Linked DNA regions of Chroogloeocystis siderophila 5.2 s.c.1. The protein of the gene in region 3 binds, or shares a complex with, the protein of the main gene of each other region. Links are inferred from orthologs where the notes say so. Each region holds a gene or a part of one and is shown on either strand. Other genes may lie near its edges. The genes, in order: accC, NIES1031_RS20250 and accD.

The links.
Region 1: the proteins of accD (region 3) and accC are in contact, whole or in part, in a solved structure (PDB 8UXZ), measured with the Escherichia coli proteins. The link is inferred for Chroogloeocystis siderophila 5.2 s.c.1 from one-to-one orthologs.
Region 2: the proteins of accD (region 3) and NIES1031_RS20250 are in contact, whole or in part, in a solved structure (PDB 8UXZ), measured with the Escherichia coli proteins. The link is inferred for Chroogloeocystis siderophila 5.2 s.c.1 from one-to-one orthologs.

What each region holds. Positions count from the first base shown.
Region 1 is NZ_MRCC01000005.1:34,089-41,104, forward strand. Bases 2,806-5,715 are described here. They hold accC (acetyl-CoA carboxylase biotin carboxylase subunit), read right to left. Parts: upstream 4,984-5,715; coding sequence 3,628-4,983; downstream 2,806-3,627. Other genes in these bases: psbX (photosystem II reaction center protein PsbX), read right to left, coding at 2,811-2,930; NIES1031_RS06690 (YggT family protein), read left to right, coding at 3,272-3,565; ffh (signal recognition particle protein), read right to left, coding at 5,299-5,715. In the rest of the region: NIES1031_RS06665 (succinate dehydrogenase/fumarate reductase iron-sulfur subunit), read left to right, coding at 1-229; NIES1031_RS06670 (TolB family protein), read right to left, coding at 331-855; NIES1031_RS06675 (TolB family protein), read right to left, coding at 975-1,541; NIES1031_RS06680 (Ycf66 family protein), read right to left, coding at 1,715-2,605; more of ffh, read right to left, coding at 5,716-6,756. UniProt on the Escherichia coli protein: This protein is a component of the acetyl coenzyme A carboxylase complex; first, biotin carboxylase catalyzes the carboxylation of the carrier protein and then the transcarboxylase transfers the carboxyl group to form malonyl-CoA.
Region 2 is NZ_MRCC01000020.1:70,907-77,806, forward strand. The notes cover bases 1,476-4,269. They hold NIES1031_RS20250 (acetyl-CoA carboxylase carboxyltransferase subunit alpha), read right to left. Parts: upstream 3,465-4,269; coding sequence 2,487-3,464; downstream 1,476-2,486. Other genes in these bases: NIES1031_RS20245 (SDR family oxidoreductase), read right to left, coding at 1,476-2,196; NIES1031_RS20255 (long-chain acyl-[acyl-carrier-protein] reductase), read right to left, coding at 3,623-4,269. Also shown: NIES1031_RS20235 (phosphoribosylanthranilate isomerase), read left to right, coding at 4-711; GTP cyclohydrolase I FolE, read right to left, coding at 629-1,348; more of NIES1031_RS20245, read right to left, coding at 1,474-1,475; more of NIES1031_RS20255, read right to left, coding at 4,270-4,642; NIES1031_RS20260 (aldehyde oxygenase (deformylating)), read right to left, coding at 4,835-5,533; NIES1031_RS20265 (carbohydrate ABC transporter permease), read left to right, coding at 5,728-6,570; NIES1031_RS20270 (hypothetical protein), read left to right, coding at 6,715-6,900. UniProt on the Escherichia coli protein: Component of the acetyl coenzyme A carboxylase (ACC) complex. First, biotin carboxylase catalyzes the carboxylation of biotin on its carrier protein (BCCP) and then the CO(2) group is transferred by the carboxyltransferase to acetyl-CoA to form malonyl-CoA.
Region 3 is NZ_MRCC01000004.1:156,276-163,278, reverse strand. What follows is about bases 2,356-5,252. They hold accD (acetyl-CoA carboxylase, carboxyltransferase subunit beta), read right to left. Parts: upstream 4,316-5,252; coding sequence 3,395-4,315; downstream 2,356-3,394. Other genes in these bases: NIES1031_RS05695 (prepilin peptidase), read right to left, coding at 4,821-5,252; NIES1031_RS05700 (putative signal transducing protein), read right to left, coding at 4,544-4,762; NIES1031_RS05710 (translation initiation factor IF-2), read right to left, coding at 2,981-3,178; psbV (photosystem II cytochrome c-550), read right to left, coding at 2,356-2,823. Outside these bases: NIES1031_RS05730 (rhomboid family intramembrane serine protease), read right to left, coding at 132-845; petE (plastocyanin), read right to left, coding at 1,113-1,532; photosystem II cytochrome PsbV2, read right to left, coding at 1,650-2,105; more of psbV, read right to left, coding at 2,332-2,355; more of NIES1031_RS05695, read right to left, coding at 5,253-5,642; NIES1031_RS05690 (hypothetical protein), read right to left, coding at 5,727-5,942; leuB (3-isopropylmalate dehydrogenase), read right to left, coding at 6,015-7,003.

The DNA.
Region 1 (7,016 bases), on a different replicon or contig from region 3:
AGGATTAATTGAACTTGTAAAGCAAGGCGGCTGGATTAATGAACCGAAATTTGTTCTTCAAGTTGTCGGCGATTACTTCCGCGACCTCGAAGGTTTATTGCGAATTACACCGCTTGGTTTCAAAATGCTCATTCGCGGTAAATTTCCACTTCATTTTGAACCATCAACGGGTACAGAAGAAGTGCGATCGCTGATTGAATCGGTACAACAAAAGAGAGGTGAGGGGTGAGGAAGTAGTTATGAGTGGCTAGTAACTAGTGGGTAGTGAAAAGAGAAGATTATCTATAGTTTTCTTTCCTGCATCTAAAGTTACCCCTGTCCTATCTCTTTTTATTGAGGTTCAGTTGGGATATTGATTGGTTGTCCGGCGCGATCATAGACGAGAATATCCCACTGTCCGTTAGCACTTGATTCAAAGGCAATTCGATTGCCATCAGCGCTAATTGTTGGGTTACGAACTTCGGCTTGTAAGTTAGTTGTCAAGTTCCGTAACTGGCGGGTTTCGCGGTCATACAAAAAGATGCCAGACTTTCCTTGACGATTGCTAGCAAATACAATGTACCGACCATTTTTGGATAAAGCAGGACTTGAGGCGATCGCATCAAACGAATTTAATCCTGGTAAGTCAACTAATCTACGGCTCACCATATCAAACAAATAAATATCTTGACGCCCAAAGCGGTCCGAACTAAAGACGATGTATCTTCCAGAGACGCGCGGCGTCAGTTCAGCCGCAGGGCTATTCAGGCTTCTTCCTCCTGAATCAAAGGGAAAGTTTAATAGCCGCGAGGAACCGCCACAGCTACTCAGTAATACTGTTAAGATAATTGTGATTAAGATAACTAAGCGTTTCACAAACCGATTGATAGACTCAAAATTAGGCTTGATAGCAGTTGACAGTGAAGAGAGTGTGGGAAGACTTTGTCAGCTGTCAACTGTTTGTTCGGGTAGCCCCGACTAAAGTCGGAAGGCATCTACGATTTACGACCTTCAATAGGAACACCGTCAGGAATATCTAGTTCAATTCGAGAACCTCGATCGAGGACTTCAATATCCCACTGACCATTAATACTACTCTCAACGACGATGTAGCGACCATCAGGACTAATGCTCGGATTGCGAACCCATCCTTGATACCATCGGCTTAAAATCTGTCGCTGTCGCGTCACGCGATCGTAGAGTACTAAACTTGGTCTTCCTTGGTCGTTAATAATACAGACAATGTAGCGTCCTGTATAACTAATGCTAGGGCTTTCTGCAACGGCTTCAGGGCGGTCTTGTAAGCGCGGTAAAGGTAGCAAAACCTGCGCTTGCAGGTCATACAAGAGGAGACGACGACTACCGTCACGGTTAGAGATAAAAGCTACGTAGCGACCATCACCACTCAATGCCGGTTGTTCATCAGTATATCGGCTGTTTAGACTAGCGGGAGTGCTGAGGCGATCAATAGGAGTACACGCGATCGCAAAAATCAATAACCCCAAACCTAGACAAAGATAAATCCAGTGCTGAAGCCACCATTTTGCTAAAAATTTTCTCACCTCAAGTCTACTTTTATGCCCCTGCCCAAGCTGACATTCAGCATTTTAGTATCTTTAGGGCATAACTTGACCACACTCACTCAAAGTATTAGCTAATTAGCAACTGACAATTAGGGCTAATCGCATAAGTATAGATATATGGCTTTAGTTTGACCTATAAGTAAAGTATTGAACTAAGGTTCGTCAAACCTGACTGAATTATCAAAATCACTATCAGATGAATCAACAGGCTTGTAATCTACATAATCTGTTGGCGTTGCCTCAACATCCTCTCTTCTTCGAGACGTACCTTGTGCAGGACGCCGCTTTCGCGTTGGTCGAGATGTCGTACTAGAGCTATCTTTGTCTTCCCACGAAGAATCACTACTTCTTGTAGAACGCGATGGTCTACTCGCGCTGCTGCTACCGACATCATCCCAACTACTATCTGATTTAGGATATCCCCATTCATCAACTTCTGGGCGCTCAGTGGTTGGACGGCTTGTCGGACGAGAAGGACGACGGCGCTTAGTTGCTTTATCTGCTGGTGCTAAGCGTTCAGAACTGCTACCGCGATTCGAGTACCGACGCCGAGGTTCATCATCGTAGTCATCGGTCGAATTACGACGGCCTTCGTCTTCATAGTCGGTGGTTCGTGCTGGGCGCGTTTCTTTTGTTCCCTGAATTCTTCTTCTAGGGTTAATTGTCGGGCGTTCTTCGTAAAGTGGCTCAAGTTCATCTAACTCGGCTTGATACTCATAAACGGGACTAACTGGTCTTTCTTCGTCTACAATTCGCGTGTTGCGTTTGGCTTGTTCAGTAGCAACACCACGCAGTCGGACGCTTTCAACCGCAAAGAAGATTGCTGAACCCGTGAGTAGTAATTGACCAAATTGCAAAATCGGGTCTAATCGCCAGCCTTGAAATAGAAGAATAAAACCGCACAGTAACCCGACAGCCGCAAAAAAGATGTCATGATCTCGCGATAGCTCTGGACGCACTGAGCGCAGGAAATATAGCCCTGCACCAGCTACAGCTAAGAAGATGCCCAGGATACTCGCTGAATTTAGTCCAAAGTTAACCATTTCTGTTCTCTCAAGTATGTCTTATCCTAACGAGTGCAGCCGAAAATCACCATAGGGATCTGGGCATTGTCTTTGTTGCGTACGCCAATCGATATTATTTAAATATACGCTTGTATGCAACTCATTTACTCGCTACACATCTATGACACAACTACAGCACGCGTTAGTAAAATTGATAGGGAGTCGTTGAGACTCCCTAAATCTATTATGAGCGCTGGATTTTATCCTTTTGACTAATAAAAATCAAACCAACTGTTGCTGGAACAACAACAATTAAAAGTCCTGCAAGCAAACTATAAAAGAAATTCATTAAAGAGGGTGTCATAGATTTGCAACCTTTTTGCACACTTCGATCTTAATTTTAATCTTCTGTCACACCATTGAGAAGCTCATCGTGTACTGTTTTAGATTAATACTCCATCTTTACAAGCAATAATGAGCCACAGTGGAAATAGTTTTACGCGCTACAATTTCTCCACAGACTGCTAACGACCCTTTTTTAGTTAAAATACTAAAATATTTACAAAAATTAAAAAACAAAGGTTGTAGCCGTAGTGTCGTGACTTCAGTTGCTACATCTCGGTCTCGATGGAGTGCTTCTTCAGTATTTAGGTACTTTTGCAGCTTACTAGTCAATTTTTGAGTTGTTTCGCCGCTAATATCGATATGAGCGCTGTTACTCTGACAAATTGGATTCTTGGTTCTGTTTTGGGACTAATGATCTTGTTATTTCTTTTCCGCATCGTTCTGACGTGGTATCCACAAGTTGATCTCAAACGCTTTCCTTTCAACGTCATTGCTGTAACCACGGAACCCTTTTTAGCGCCTTTGCGCAAGCTAGTACCGCCAATCGGCGGAGTCGATATTACTCCTGTGATTTGGCTTGGAATTGTCAGCTTGCTGCGCGAGCTACTGTTAGGTCAGCAAGGACTACTGACAATGGCTACGCGTTTGCACTGAAAAGAGGGGTGAGTGAATAGCGATTGAAGCTCTTCTGACCTGCAAACCTTGAACACTGACCTCTAATTTCCCCTTGAGAACATAACGCGTTCGACAAAGTTCGTATAGACGTCGCCTTTTAAAAACTCTGGTGTTTCTAAAATCCTTTGATGGAAGTTGATTGTTGTGGGCAAGCCAGTCAAGGCACATTCGCGTAAAGCACGTTTCATGCGTTTAATGGCGCTGGCACGATCTGGACCCCACACGATTAATTTGGCAATCAATGAATCGTAGTAGGGAGGAATTTGATAATCGGTGTAAACGTGAGAATCCATGCGGACACCAGGACCACCAGGTGGTAAGTAGCCGCTAATCCGACCTGGAGACGGACGAAAGTCATGATCTGGGTCTTCAGCATTAATGCGACATTCGATCGCATGACCGCGTAGTATAACTTGGTCTTGAGTCAACTGAAGTTTTTCACCTTGGGCTACGCGAATTTGTTCAGCTACTAAGTCAAGTCCAGTAATCATTTCGGTGACGGGATGCTCAACTTGAATCCGCGTATTCATTTCCATAAAATAAAATTCGCCGTTGGGAGCAAGGAGAAATTCCACTGTACCTGCACCAACATAATCAATCGACTTAGCCGCCTTTACCGCAGCTTCTCCCATTTTTTCGCGGAGTTCAGGAGTGAGTGCGGGGCTAGGTGCTTCTTCTAATAATTTTTGGTGACGGCGTTGAATCGAACAATCGCGTTCACCGAGGTGAATCACGTTACCGTAGCTATCTGCAAGAATTTGAAATTCGATATGGCGCGGACGTTCGATAAATTTTTCGAGATATAGTCCAGGATTACCGAAGGCAGCTTCAGCTTCTCCTTGGGCGGCTAAAAAAAGTTTGGTGATTTCACTATCGTCGCGGACAAGACGCATTCCACGTCCGCCACCGCCTGCTGTCGCTTTGACGATGACCGGATAGCCAATTTGACGCGCGATCGCAGTCGCTTCGAGTTCGTCTTTGAGTAAGCCATCGCTACCAGGCACAATCGGCACGCCCGCGCGAATCATCGTTTCTTTCGCCGTTGATTTATCGCCCATCGCGCGAATCGCTTCGGGAGAAGGACCAATGAATGTAATTTGATGATCGCTGCAAATTTCGGCAAATCGGGCATTTTCAGCTAAAAATCCATACCCTGGGTGAATCGCCGTGGCGTTGCGCGTTAAAGCTGCGGCGATAATTCGCGGAATATTTAGATAACTTTTGCTACTTGGAGCCTCGCCGATGCATACCGCTTCATCCGCAAGCTGGACGTGGAGAGAATCGCGGTCAACAGTCGAATGAACTGCAACAGTGGCAATTCCCATTTCTTCACAGGCACGAATAATCCGCAGGGCAATTTCTCCCCGATTGGCAATGAGTATTTTAGAAAAGTGCATTTGTCAGCAATACCAACAGTTAGAATAATTGCTCTCGCTAACTCCTAGAACTTCTCTACAGCGGCAGTGCGATCGCGTAGCTTCAGCATACAGTAAATCTGCAACGAAATTGCGCGTAATCTGCTACTATCTATAGTTAGTCGAAAGCGGATGTGGTGGAACTGGTAGACACGCACGTTTGAGGGGCGTGTGGCTTACGCCTTGCGAGTTCGAGTCTCGCCATCCGCATCAAGATGCATTAGGAGCGAGGAGCGAGGGGCTAGAGTTTAGTTGTCAAATTTTTCCTCTGAACCTCCGACTCCCGATCTTTGATCCCTATAGCGTACCAAACCCTTTTTTCTTCTTTTCCTTTTTCTTCTTCTTGGCTGTACCACCGCCGCTATAGCCGCGCCAACCTGGTGCGGAAGGACGATTACCAGCAGCGGCAAGAGGATTGCCCATACCGTCACCGAACATTCCAGGCATTCCAGGGAAGCCGCCTTGCGTCATTTGTTGCATGAGCGATCGCATTTTCTGGAAATCACCCACTAACTTATTCACATCGGCTTCTTTGTAACCCGAACCATTTGCAATCCGTTTTCTGCGACTTGGAGAACTAGCGAGTAAATCAGGATCGCGGCGTTCTTGCGCGGTCATTGAATTAATCATTGCCTCGGCACGCTTTAGCTGCGTTTCGCCTTGCTTGAGTTGATCTTCCGATAACTTATTCATGCCTGGAATCAGCTTCATGATGCCGCCAAGCGAACCCATATTCTTTAGCAGCCGCATCTGCTTGAGGAAGTCGGTAAAGTCAAATTTTGCTGCCATAATTTTTTCTTGCATCTTGGCAGCATCCGCAAGGTCAATTTCCTCCTGCGCTTTTTCGACTAGCGTTAAGACATCACCCATTCCGAGAATTCGCGACGCCATGCGATCAGGGTAAAACGGTTGAAGTGCTTCGACTTTTTCCCCAACACCGACAAACTTAATCGGTTGACCGGAAATTTGGCGTACTGATAACGCTGCACCACCTCGGCTATCGCCATCAAGTTTCGTCAGAATTGCCCCTGTAATCCCAATTTCATCGTGAAACGTTCGCGTCAAATTTGCCGCTTCTTGACCTGTCATCGCGTCTACAACAAGTAGAACTTCATGGGGTTGCACCGCTTCTTTGATTTGGGCTAACTCTGCCATCATGTCTTGGTCAATTTGTAAGCGACCAGCCGTGTCAATAATGACGGTGTCTACTCCTTCGGCTTTTGCGCGTTCGACTCCCTGACGCGCAATTTCTACAGGGTTAGCATCACTTCCCATTTCAAACACAGGTACTTCGATTTGCTTACCTAGTGTCACTAATTGGTCGATCGCTGCAGGACGATAAACGTCGGTGGCTACCATCATGCAACTGCGATCTAACTTGCGTAGGTGCAATGCTAATTTAGCTGTTGCTGTTGTTTTTCCGGTTCCCTGTAAACCAGCCATCAGGACAATTGTCGGCGGTTGTTCCGCTTGTGCTAGAGGAACGTTTGTTTCCCCCATGACTTGCACAAGTTCTTCGTAAACAATTTTGATGAACTGCTGATCGGGTCGTACTCCAGCAATGACCTCAGCGCCTTGCGCATGAGATTCGACTTCAGCAATAAAGTCTTTGACTACCTGTAAATTAACGTCTGCTTCCAACAGCGCGCGACGCACTTCTCGGAGTGCTTCTTGAATGTTGGACTGGGTAATCTTGTCTTGACCCCGTAGCTTTTTCCAGGCAGACTCTAAACGGTCAGCAAGTGCATCAAACATAATTCGTCTATAAGTATTGTGTCAGCCAATTTGTTTGTCTACTTACTACGTTAAATGCTTAGCTATCACTAAAGCTATTAACCGAAAAACGCTGATTGTCAGTTGAAGAAATTAAGGCACACTTTTTTACCAAAGATAAACAACTTAACACTGCGGTATTCCTAGAAGAAATTAAGGCACACTTTTTTACAACCTGGATTCAGCCTTTATCTCTCAACTTCTTCTCTCAAGCCGAGGCGCTTCTAAGGGTTTGTAGATAA
Region 2 (6,900 bases), on a different replicon or contig from region 3:
TTAATGCGAGTCAAAATTTGCGGAATTACAAAACCTGAACAAGGACTAGCGATCGCCCAATTAGGCGCAACCGCGTTAGGATTTATTTGCGTACCAGCCTCACCACGCTACATCAGCGTGACACAAATTCAAGCGATCGTGTCGCAAATCCCACAACACATCGAGCGCATTGGTGTGTTTGCCAACACGATTATTGTCGATATCTGTCAAGTGGCGATCGCTGGAGATCTTACTGGCGTTCAATTGCACGGCAATGAATCTCCAGAATTTTGCATGCAACTTCGCCAAGAGTTACCTCCTGGCGTAGAAATCATTAAAGCCCTGCGAGTGCGAGATTCACAAGCATTAGTGCAAGCAAATCTTTATATTGACTGTGTAGATACACTCTTACTCGATGCCTATCATCCTCAAATATTGGGAGGTACTGGAAAAACCCTAGATTGGACAACCCTACGGCAGTTTTACCCAAGTTGTCCGTGGTTACTCGCAGGTGGATTAACTCCAGAAAACGTTAGTGATGCACTTAATCAGTTAAAACCTTACGGTATCGATTTGTCGAGTGGTGTAGAGCGCGCCCCTGGTGATAAAGATTTAAAGAAAGTTGCACAGCTATTTCAACAATTAGCCGCTAGAAAAACGCTGGCTGATGTCGAATCAAATTCAAAAACTCTTCGCGCGTTTTTTGCTCATCGTGAAATACACCAATCATAGCACTCGTAACTGTCCACGACCCTGGTTTTTGAACGCCGCGCATTACCATACACATATGAGTTGCTTCCATCACAACAGCAACGCCTTGGGGTTCTAAAATCGTTTGTACAGCTTCAGCAATTTGACGTGTGAGACGTTCTTGCACTTGCAAGCGACGCGAGTACATCTCAACAATTCGAGCCAGTTTACTTAATCCTACAACTTTCTCATTAGGGATATACGCAACGTGTGCTCTACCCATAAATGGCAGCATATGATGTTCGCACAAGCTAAAGAAGTTAATATCCCGCACAAGTACCATCTCGTTGTGACCTTCGTCAAAGATGGCGTTATTAACAAGGTCTTCTAATGATTGGTTGTAACCGCTGGTAAGAAAGCGCATAGCTTCAACGACGCGCTTAGGAGTTTTGATTAGCCCCTCGCGTTCTGGATCTTCTCCCACACCTAATAGCATCGTGCGTACTGCTTCTACCATCGCTTCGTTGAGTTCTTCGGAAGGCGGTTGCAATTGTGCTTCTTTCCCATTTTGGGTATTGCGGTCTGGCCGTGTCGCAATGCGGTTGATTGTATCTTCTAAACTATCTGGCATCAAAGGTGAGTTGGAGCGAGGAGAACCGTTGGGGAATCCAATAGTCATGGTCTAAAGTCTCAATTAAGGTTTTCGTAATAATTGTGAGTGTTGAATCCAACACATTTAGTCGCGAATATCAATCCTACAGTTGGTATCTGAAGGTTGAATGTAGATGGTCATTGCTGATAGCTTTACAAAACGCCAGTGCTGGGCATTAAGGTTAACTCCTCGATGACGGCTTGTTCTGGAAGGAGTACAGTGTGCAATATTGACTGCGCAACGCTTTCTGGCGTTAACATTGCTGATCGCTCAAGTTTAATTCTCACAGTATCGCTGTTCCATAGCTCAGTATTGACAGCGCCTGGGCAAATCGTTGTAACCCGAATTCCATTTTGACGTTCTTCTGCTGCTAAGGTTTTAGAAAGCGCAATCAGTCCCGCTTTACTCACCGAATAAGCGCCCCAACTCGGAAAAGGTTGCAAACCCGCGACTGAAGCGACGTTGACGATTGTCCCTGTACCGCGATCGCGCATTGTTGGTAACACTCCTAAAATACATTGAAACACGCTTGTGAGATTTAAGTTCATCACTGCTTGCCAATCGCTTAATGGTGTGTCACTCAAGTTTCCGGTATATCCCATTCCAGCGCTATTGATTAAAATATCGACTTTTGTATTTGCTGCGATTGCGCTGATTTTCTCTCGCACTTTTTCAATATCAGCTAAATCGAGCGCATAGGTGGTTGCTTTTGCTTTAGTTTGCTCGACTGCACTAGCTACAGCCGCTAGTTTTTCTTGAGTTCGGCTCACTAATACAACATCAATTCCTACCTTAGCAAAGGCTAAAGCGGTTGCTTTCCCAATTCCACTACTTGCACCAGTAATCAAGGCGCTTTTATTTTTCGCCAAATTCATGAATTCCTGTTTCCTTGAAGAAGTGGCATTGCTTCCTCATTATCTCAACTTCTTACCCTAGATAGATTAATCAGGTCTAAGACTTAGATTAATTGCCTTTCTGGCATAATACGATTCCAAATAAATAATTGCTTGGTAACGAACAAAGTAACAACCGACCGGCTGCTCAAAAGCAAGTAACCCCAGCTACGTAACCGTAGTAGGACGCGTTGTCTGTAAAGAAACTTTACACGCTAAGGGTAATTATATCACTTGCCTTCTTGATCGCAATTAACGGACTTGCTTAAGGCTTAAGGCAAATCAGTAAAAACACCTAATTTACGAAATTTTTGGTAGCGCATTTTACGGCGTTCTTGACCGCTTGTTTGCAAGAGGGCTTCTAAGTTTTCGATTAATGCTTGCTTGAGAATCGTTGCTGCCCCTAAAGGATCAGAATGCGCGCCGCCACTTGGTTCTGATAAGATTTGGTCAAGAATACCCAGATTTTTTAAATCGGGAGCCGTAATTTTTAAAGCTACCGCAGCTTGGGAAGCTTTAGCTGCATCTTTCCAGAGAATTGCTGCACAAGCTTCAGGCGTCGCAACCGTGTAAACCGAGTGTTCAAACATCAGTAAGCGATCGCCAACACCGATCCCTAAAGCACCGCCCGAACCGCCTTCACCAATGACAGTACAAATAATCGGTACTTCAAAGCGAAACATTTCGCGGAGATTATAAGCGATCGCTTCACCTGCACCTTTGTATTCTGCTTCTGCTGTAGGTAAAGCGCCTGGCGTATCAATAAAAGTCAAGATCGGCATTCCGAAGCGATTGGCGTGTTCCATTAGCCGAATTGCTTTACGATAGCCCCCAGGAGAAGCCATGCCAAAGTTTCGCGCAATATTATCTTTCGTGTCGCGTCCTTTTTGATGTCCCACCATCACAACCGCGCGCCCAGCAAGTTTTGCCACTCCACCAACTAAAGCCGGATCGTCAGTTCCTCGGCGATCACCGTGTAGTTCCATCCATTCATCGCTAATCGCTTGAATGTAATCAAGCGTACTCGGACGACGGGGATGACGTGCCAATTGCAACTTCTGCGAAGGCGAAAGACTACTAAAAATTTCTTGTCGTAGTTGCATGGCGCGGGCTTCTAGTTGGCGAATATCTTCTGAGACATCGACGCCATTTTCTGCCGCAAGTTCGCGAATTTGATCAATTCGTGATTCAAGTTCAATCAGCGGCTTCTCAAAGTCTAAAAGTAGTGGTTTACGCTCAGTAGTTGCCATAGTGAGGGGTCAGGGGTCAGAGGTCAGGGGTCAGGAGAGTAGGCGGGTTGTTGCGTAGGTAGGTGGGTAAAATAGCATCTTCATCTCTCCCACTCTACAATGTTCCTACACTCCTACTCTCTCACTAATCACTAGTGCTCGCTTTTCACTCCTCACCCCTAGACTAACAAAGGACGAAAACCATGTTTGACAGATACTTGACCAATGTGTTCCATCTTTTCTACTGTAATTTGGTTGCGTCCCCAAGAAAAGTTAGTGTACAGCTTTTCAAATTCGAGTAGCATTGACTCAGCAAAACAAGCAAAGAGTTGACGAGCAGGAACATCCATATTAACTATGTTCATAATTCGCCAGTCAATGTCAAGCGAATGCTCAACGATACCGCCATTGAGGACAGACACGCCAGGGTGCTGTACTTTAGTTACTAAATTTTTGGGATAGCCTCCATCAATCAATAAACAAGGTTGCTTGAGCGTTGTTGGATCGATTTCCACACCCTTGGGCATACTAGCAACCCAAACGATAATGTCTGCTTGCGGTAAAGCTTCCTCCAGACTCATAATCTTGCCACGACCGAGTTCGGATTGTAAATGCTGTAGTCGCTCTTGATTACGCGCAATTAATAGCAACTCAGCTACATCTGTTCTCGTGTCTAACCAACGGCAGATTGCGCTACCGATGTCACCTGTCGCACCACACACGGCAACAGTTGCTTTCGAGAGTTCAATCCCTAGCTTCTCAGAGGCTTGTTCAACTTGACGACAAATAATATAAGCTGTGTGCGTGTTACCTGTCGTAAACCGCTCAAACTCTAGCCGCACGTTGCGCACTTGGCGATTTTGGTAAAGGTTAAAATTTTCAAAAATAATCGATGAGAAACCGCCTAAAGCCGTAATATTAATTCCATGCTTTTGTGCGTGAGCCATCGCGTTGAGGACCTTTCGCGTTGCTGCCTTGATCCGGCGGGAAGCCAGCATTTCAGGGAGAAAGCATGACTCAACGTACCGACCTTCGATGATTTGCCCAGTAATGCTTGTAACTTTGATAGTATCAACGATTTGGGGCGGAGCGCTGCACCAAAAATCAAGCCCTTGATCTGCGTATTCAGGGTAGCCTAACTCTTTAGCTACTGCTTGGGCGTGTTCCAAACTAGTAAGGTGACCGATTAGACCAAACATTTATTGTGCTGTATGAGACTTATAGCTGCTGTGAGAAAAATGAAGAGTGTGAGATTTAGGAGAATTTCCACAAAAATATCACACAGATTAACTGAGTTGAGGCTCAGCTTGCTGGCGATCAATGTATACGTTTAGGCAATGCAGTGAAACTGATACAGGGGTGATTTTTCCACCCCTGCACTTTGGTAAGTTTTATGCAGCTGTAAGTCCGTATGCCGACATCCGCATAATATCGCGGGTAGTGAAGCCGATGTTACTCAGCGCTTCACCGTATTGAATCATGAAATCTTCAACTAAAGCTTCTTTTTCCATTGCTAAGGTGTGCGCATCGTTTTCAACTGCATTGAGCATTTGCCAAACGATAGGAAGGTTTTGACGATTTGCTTGTTCGAGTTCAGCTTTCGATGCCTCAAAGTGTTCTTTTAACCAGACTTCGCCAAAGTTGAGGTGGCTGTATTCGTCTTTGACAACGCCTTCAGTAATTTTACGGGCAAAGTCATCGGCAACAGGAATATAGATATTGTAAGCGGCGATCGCGAAGCATTCGATAATCAGTGATTGAATGAGTAAGCAAGTTACTACGTTGCCTGATTCGGCTGCTTTTTGGAAGTTCTGGTGCAATTTGGCAAAGAACTCTTGCGCAAACTGCATATCTGGTGTGACCTGAAGATTGCGCCCACAAGCTTCAAAACCTTTCTTGTGGCGGTTTTCCATCTTCGATAAGCGAATCAGTTCCTCTTTGTGTTCTGGCAGCAGTTCCGCTAATCGGATGTAATTTTCATGGGCTTCTTTCTCCCCTTCAATCACGATCGCGTTGATGCGACTGTAAGCGTCCTTGTAGGTTTCGCTGTGGAAATCAAGTTCTGCGGCGGTGGCAGCCAGCTGCTGCATAGGTCTTTTATCTCCTATTTACGTAAATCAACTGATACGAGCTTGGTTAACCTGGCAACTCAAGTGTAAAGTTGAAAATGGTTAAATTTAACTTAACAAATCTCGATGCGCTACGTTACGTTTGGTCATGAAATATTTTTTAAATTAAAAAATAATATCAGTGTTTATCAAAGCATAAAGCCAAATTAGTATCAATGCCTAAAAAAAATCTCAACAACACTGCCACCCGTGAATCTATATTAGAAGTCGTTAACTTAGCTGTTCTACTACTAGGTGCGGGTCTTATACTACTACCCCTAGGAATAGTTTTTCTGACCTCCTTTGCCCCAAAAGGCTCGACAATCACGTTAATACCACAAAATGGCTGGTCATTAGCTAACTATCAAGACGCTTGGCAGCGAGGCAAGTTCCTGCTAGCGTTTGCGAACTCTACGCTGGTTGCACTAGCTGTGACTGCTTTTCAGCTATTTTCCTCAGCCTTGGCGGGGTATGCACTCGCGCGGTTAAAATTCCTCGGTCGGCAAGTTGTGCTACTGATTGTTTTAGCTACGCTGGTCATTCCTTTTCAATTATTAGTTATTCCCATATTCTTGGTGCTCAAGTGGGGTCATCTCATTAACACTTACGGGGCGCTGATTCTGCCAACAGCAGTCAATGGCTTTGGGATTTTTTTGCTACGCCAGTACTTCTTGACAATTCCCATCGAGTTAGAGGAAGCGGCGGCGTTGGATGGCGCGAATCGCTGGCAAGTTTTATGGCGAGTGATGCTACCGTTGTCGCGTCCGGCGTTGGTCACGTTGTTTTTATTTACTTTTATCGGAGAATGGAATGACTTGTTTAAACCGTTAGTGTTTACGACAAGACCAGAGTTAAGGACGGTACAACTGGCGCTAGCCGAGTTTCAAGAGCAGTTTACAAATAATTGGCCCTTACTGATGGCAGCAGTCGTGATCGCCACAATTCCCGTCGTCATCTTGTTCCTTTTCGGTCAAAGACAATTTATTCAAGGAATCGCGACGACAGGAATTAAGAATTAGTTATGTATCTATTCTTAGAGGCGATCGCTAAAGATTCATTGCAAAAAAATGTATCTCAGATAACAGTTAGTTATATTATGCTTACCAAAATTTGCTCCGAGAAATTTTTTTAACCCTTAATTTAAATTAATCAAGGGGGCATATATGCGTTGGCACTACAGATCGCTGTTTGTCCTGATTGCTATAGTTGGAGTAGCTGCGGTTTTTCTCTCAGACTTCTTACTACAGGCACCACTAAAAGCAACTGAAGCACTACTACAACCTGCACCTACACAACCTTTAGGTTACTACGATTATTTTGGTAAGTTACTTAACCCACAACAAGCAGAA
Region 3 (7,003 bases):
GCAGTTGTAATCGTATTTTCTCTCCAACTGAACAACAATGAATGCTAAATTTTAAAGCTATCCTACATAATTTTATTACAAAGTTAGATGGCAGAAGTAAAAGGAAAATGTTTTCCCTTTACATTCTGTACTTAGAGATATTCTTGCTGCGAATCGTCCTTAAATAGACCTAAGATTGGACCTAAAATCGCTCCAAAAACGAAACCACCAGCGTGCGCCCAATAGGCAATACCACCGCTTTCCATACCAATATTGATGCGGGCTTCTAAACTGGCGACGCCATAAGCAGCTTGTTGGAGAAACCAAAAACCGAGAAAGTAAAACGCGGGAAGTCGCACTGCTGGAAAGTAAAATCCTAAAGGAATTAATGTTAACACCTCAGCCGTGGGGAAGCGGATAATGTATGCACCCATCACGCCAGCGATCGCGCCACTCGCACCCAAAGAAGGAATTGACGAACTTTGCGAGAAGAACCACTGCGCCAATCCTGCTAAAACGCCGCAAGCGAGGTAGAAGAACAAAAATTTAAAATGTCCCAAACGATCTTCGACATTATTGCCAAAAATCCACAGAAACAGCATATTTCCTCCCAAATGCAAAAGACCACCGTGGAGGAATTGCGATGTAATTAACGTCGCCCACTCTGGTACAGGCTGATTTACCGGAATTCCTGCAAAGCTAGCAGATAACTCACGCGGTATGATCGCCGCTAAATGGAAAAATGCATCAAGTTGTTGTGGTGGTAGACTAGCTTCGTACAAGAAAGCCAGAATATTAGCCGCAATCAGCCCATAGGTCACATAAGGCGTAATTGATGTGGGATTATTATCTCGAATAGGAACCATGCGATTTATTGTGCGAAACTGGCAATCACAATAACCAATTTTTTAACTTATATCTTCTAACTAGTGGATGGATTTAGCAACGATCCGATGTGGGAGCATGACTTAATGCGGCTATACGTACGCGTAGCCCAGTGGGGGATGTGAGGGTAAACTCTTCCAATTCAACAATCACAATGCCCCAAGAGTTGATTTTATGACTCCTGAGGCATCAGTAGAGGTTGTCTTGTGCGAGGTTAATTTATGCCACGCAACACGCGAGGAGTAGGATTAGCCTTCAACAGTGATTTTGCCAATCATACCAGCACCACGGTGAGGTTCGCAGTAATAAGTGTAGTCGCCTGCGGGTGCATCTTCTGGGAAAGTGGTCTTGACTTGTTGACCTGGAGTCATCAGCAACTGCTTGTGAGACAGATTTTTCGCTAAATCTGCACTCTTAGTAGGATTATTCGCTGCATCGAAGACAACGTTGTGGGGAGGTACTTTGTTGTTCACCCATTCAACTGTGTCACCAGGCTTGATCGTCAGTTTTGCTGGATCGAAAACTAACATTCCTTTATCAGAACCTAGTTTAACTTGATAAGTTTCAGCTGCTGCTGTAGGAGCAAAGAACGCAAAGCTACCGACAACGAGTACGAGTGCTAATACAACTGTACCGAAGCGCCGCAAAGTTGCAGCAATAGATTTCATAGTTTTCTCCAAAGAGGTGTATTGTCGCTATTTAATTTTAAATAAAAACAAACACCAAGTACGACGAGTTGTCATAGATACATTTTTTCTTATCAAAAAAAAACGAGAGAAAGTTGCTTAGAAGCTTTCTGTACCCCAGCCTTTAGCCTTTTGTGCTGCTGTCAGAACAAACGCAGCTAAGCTTTCTATTTCCTCTTGTGTCATCCACGATTCAGGTACTTGACGACACCAGTACGTTTCTTCCGAACCATCATAAGTCATAGGTTGTCGAAGAAAGGCGACGAGATTATTCACATTATCTCTAGGAGGGTTTGCGCCTTTGAGTTTGTTGAGTGCTAGTGAAGTTTGCGGATCTGGAAGTGTTGCGCCGCCTACGTGACAGTTTAAGCAGTTATTTTCAAACAGCACTTTGCCTTGTGATATCTCTTCGAGAGAAAACTCGCGGGTAGTCCCTTGTTCGTCAACTTCTAGGGCGATTGGTTCTTTAAGACGCAAATAGCGCGCGAGATAAGGGTCAACAGCGGCATGGGCTGGGGGGGTAATCTGTAGTAACAAAACGACAACGATAGACAAAAGTATAATTACACGGCGCACACAGCTTGTACTTAACATTTATTTAGATTGAAACACGATTACGATAGGGTGAGTGGCTAGAAATGGAGATACTTGTAGAAAAAAGTTAAGCTTGCTTTCCAAATAATAGAAAAGCAATTAGCTCTTAGCTTTGATTTAGTTGGTTAACTATTCAGGGTTTTGCTAAAAACTAATTGCTATAAGCTCATCGCTTTTTGACAAGACTTTAGTAGTAAATCTTGCCGCCGCCCCAGCGATCGCCAACAATTTTCGGCTGAAGCAGAACATGACCTGCGATCGCCACTAAGTCGTCTTCGGTAAGATTCCGCATTGCTGGGTAAATATCCGCACTTTTGGTGCTTGGGTGTAACTCCGCAATTTCTTCTTCACCATCATAGGTGGTGGGGTTGTGCATATAATCGACAAGCCCTTCAATGTTGTTGCGGGGTGGTGTTGCTAAAGCAAGCGTTTCGGGATCTAGCCCTACGTTTTGGTTTGTCTTGGTGACACCTCCAGCATGACACTGCGCACAAGCAAAGTTAAATAAGCGTTTCCCTTCTTGGACTTGTTTGAGGCTCAGCACAATGGTATCACCTTGGTTATTCAGCGGTACTGTCCGTACAGCTTCGCTTAGTTCCACTGCGGCTGCATTGCCAACAATTACACCGAATGTCAGCAATATAGTAGCCACCGCAAGCCCGATCAATCTTTTAAACATTGTTTCCTCTTAAAAATTTCGACCTCAACACAGCTTTATAGCGGTAGCTTAATCTCTTTCTGAAGCACATTTCATTTGAGTTGTGATGGCGCTTGCCAATTATGGGCTTTGCACCTGGAAATACGCGACACTAATACAATTAGGTTCCAACGCAATATCATGTAGAAGTCTTTGTTTGAGAATCTGAATTCTTCTCCATAACGTGGGAAATAATTGCTTTGGCATCCTCTAAGGGCAGACGAGTCTTAGAGGACTTGTAAGCAATACCCAGTTGCTCGCACAAAGAAAATACTTCTTCTACCGTGAGGTTGTAGTCCGCTGCTAATTCTGCAATGGACACATCTGCAAAACCCATAATTAATGATTGTTAAGTGACAGTTAGAGATTAAGCTGCTCTAATATCAATATCATGTCACTGAGCAATTTGTTTACTTTTAATAAGGATTGGGGATCAATATAGAGGTCAGAGGTCAGGGAAGTTACGAGTTGTGAGGGGTAAGACATTTCTTACCCGTATGTGTTGAGTTGACAAACTTTTCACACTTCAAAACCTAAAACTAATCCTCGTTCCTCATCCCTCTCTGGCAGTTAAAGCAATTGTCTCTAGTTGCAATATCTGATGGTGAGTAGGAGCAACCGGTTGGTGCAGGTCGATTAGCTGCGCTAGAGTTTTTTTCAGTTGAGTTCTTGGCACGATCGCGTCGACAAAGCCGTGCTGTAATAAATCTTCGGCAGTTTGAAACTCTTCTGGTAACTTTTCGCGTAACGTTTGTTCGATAACGCGGCGACCGGCAAACCCGATCGTTGCTTTGGGTTCAGCGATAATGATGTCTCCCAACATCGCAAAGCTGGCGGTGACTCCGCCGGTTGTCGGATTTGTCAAAATAGGGATGTATAAGAGTCGCGCTTCGCGATGGCATTCTAACGCAGCTGAGATTTTTGCCATTTGCATAAGGCTGAGCATTCCCTCTTGCATTCTTGCGCCACCTGATGCACAGACAATAATCACGGGATAGCGCTTTTGGGTAGCGCGTTCGATTAAACGCGTGATTTTTTCGCCAACAACCGAACCCATACTACCGCCCATAAACCGGAAGTCCATCACCGCCAAAGCAACCGGAAATTTGTCAAGTTGCCCGAAACCTGTTTGGACAGCATCGATTAACCCCGTTTTTTCCTGAGTTTCACGAAGACGATCGCTATACGCTTTGCGATCGCGAAATTGTAGCGGATCAGCTGGACTGATAGATTCATCGAGTGGTTGCCAGGTATTCGCGTCGATCAATTGTCGGATGCGTTCGTTGCTATCTACCCGTACATGATGTCCACACTCTGGACAAACCATTTGATTGGCTCGCAGGTCTTTGGTATATGCCAAAACTCCACAAGCCACACATTTACTCCACAACCCATCAGCAATGTCACGCTCCTGACGTTCCTGGCTAATAGGACCAGACTTTCGCCGATTTGCAAACCAATCAAACAGAGACATTAAACTGTGCCATATTTTGAGTAGCATTATTTATATTAATCAAGTCGGGAGCCGCTTGGAAATAAACTCCTATAATTTTTAGTTTTGGATTGGCTCGCGACAGGCAAAAGGCAGGAGGTGAAAATCGAGATAATTGCTAATGTTGCAATTTTTAAAACGTTCTAAGCTTACAGTGCGATCACGATTAATAGTTCATCAGTAAAAATCCGGGCGAGATAGCCAGTCAGTTTATGGCTCGTTATCATCAACTTCAATCGGACTGAGTAAAAGTAACGCTGCCCATTGGTCTTGAGCGTGGACTTGTACAGCGGCTGGGCTACCACTGCCAAAATAAGACGTTATTCCCAAATCAACTATGCGCGCTGGAATGTCGTGCGCCGTTAACAATTGACACATTAACTCGGCTTCCCAGCGCCTGCTCGTAGTTCTTAGCGTAATCCATGACACAAGAAGATTTTAGCAAAACCGAGGATTCAGGATAGAACTGGGGAGCCGTTACTAGATTCTAAATCGCGGGAAAGATTAACCGGAAATACGCAGCGAGAATCGCGTCGCCGCTAAAAATTGTAATGAATGCGCCTAGTGCGAGAAAAGGACCAAAAGGCATTTTTTGCCGCCGCGAGAGGATACCTAAAGCGATCGCCCCGCCACCGATAAACGCGCCAATAGCACACGCTAGGAACCCCGCTAACAAGAGATATTTCCACCCTAACCAGGCGCCTAACATCGCGGCTAATTTGGCGTCTCCTGCGCCCATTGCAGCTTGTCCTAGCGCCAGCGAACCGAAAAGCGCGATCGCATCAAATATCCAAATTCCCAACACCGCGCCAACAACTCGCGACATCAAGTGATACACGACTCCATTGACAGGGGCTTGTACGATTAAACCTGCGACGACACCAAAAACCAAACCGATCGCGAGTCCTGATTTTGTCAAGCGATCAGGTAGCGTCATTGTATCGAGATCGATGAGTGACAGCGCCAATAGCCAACTGCAAAATATCCAATATCCTACAGTTTGAATCGAAATACCAAACTGCCAAAAAACGAGTAAAAATATCAAGCCCGTCGCGGCTTCTACTAGCGGATAGCGGACTGCGATCGCCGCATGACAGTGACGACAGCGCCCTTTTAATCGTAGCCAACCTAAAACGGGAATATTTTCCCCTTTACCTAAGCGATGCAAGCAACGCGGACAGCGCGAAGGCGGTGAAACGATTGATACTCCAGCTGGTAAACGGTAAACAACGACATTGATGAAGCTACCAATTGATGCTCCTAATGCAAATACAATGAAATTTGCGAAGCTCGTAAATAGAAGGTCGATCATTAAGAGTAACTACAAACAGACGTAGGGCTTTTTTCTTTAATTATGTTTCCCTACTTTTTTTGAAGCACTCGCAATCAGTGACTAAAAATCAGATTCGTCTTCGTTGCTTTCAATTTCAACGATGGGGATGAATTCCTCTAAAGGTAGAAGAATTGGTTTTTTGGAAAAAAGTAACCTCCCACGATAGGTTAAGCGATTAATTACCACGCCTGTTGGTTGTTCTGCGGTGTCTGGTCGCAATTCTCGATAGGTGAGATATATTTGACGAGCCGCTCTTAGCAGTATAGGGTCACTCAATTCTAGTAGGTCGATTAAGATCGTTTAGATTTTATATGCACTACTAATTTTTGTTGCACCTTGCTGTCAGTTTTAATGAGTTAACTCGCCACTTAAAACTTCAATTAAAGCTTCACCCATCGCCCGACAGCCCAAGAGATTCATTCCTGGAGACATAATATCGCCGGTGCGATCGCCGCGGTCTAAAACTTGCAATACCGCATTTTCAATGCGATCGGCGGCTATTGGTTGATTTAATCCGTAGCGCAGCATCATCGCCGCACTCAGAACTTGCGCTAGAGGATTCGCTTTATCTTGTCCCGCGATATCGGGGGCGGAACCATGAACAGGTTCAAACACTCCAGGACCAGAAGCGCCTAAACTTGCAGAAGGTAACATTCCGATACTTCCTGTTAACATCGCCGCAGCATCCGAAAGGATGTCACCGAAAAGATTACCAGTAACAATCGTGTCAAATTGCTTGGGATAGCGCACTAACTGCATCGCGGCGTTATCAACGTACATATGCGAAAGTTCGACATCAGGGTATTCGGTGGCTAATTGGGTAATGCGATCGCGCCACAACTGCGAGACTTCTAAAACATTCGCTTTATCGACTGAACAAAGTTTTCCTTGACGTTTTTGTGCGGTTTCAAACGCGACACGCCCGATGCGATCAATTTCGGCTTCGGTGTACGCCATTGTATTCACACCGCGTTTTTCTCCGGTTTCGGTGGTAAAAATGCCTTTGGGTTGACCAAAATAAACTCCGCCAGTGAGTTCACGTACAACCATGATATCTACGCCGTCAACAACTTCCGGTTTCAAGCTAGAGGCATCGATTAGCTGTGGCAGAATTTTAGCTGGGCGCAAATTGGCAAATAACCCCAAACCCGCACGCAATCCAAGTAATCCGGTTTCTGGGCGTAAATGACGCGGTAGATTGTCCCACTTGTAACCACCAATCGCCGCAAGTAAAACAGCATCACTGTCTTTACACATTTCTAATGTAGTCGGTGGTAGCGGTTCTCCTGTCGCATCAATCGCCGCACCTCCAATCAGGGCTTCTTGAAATTCAAAAC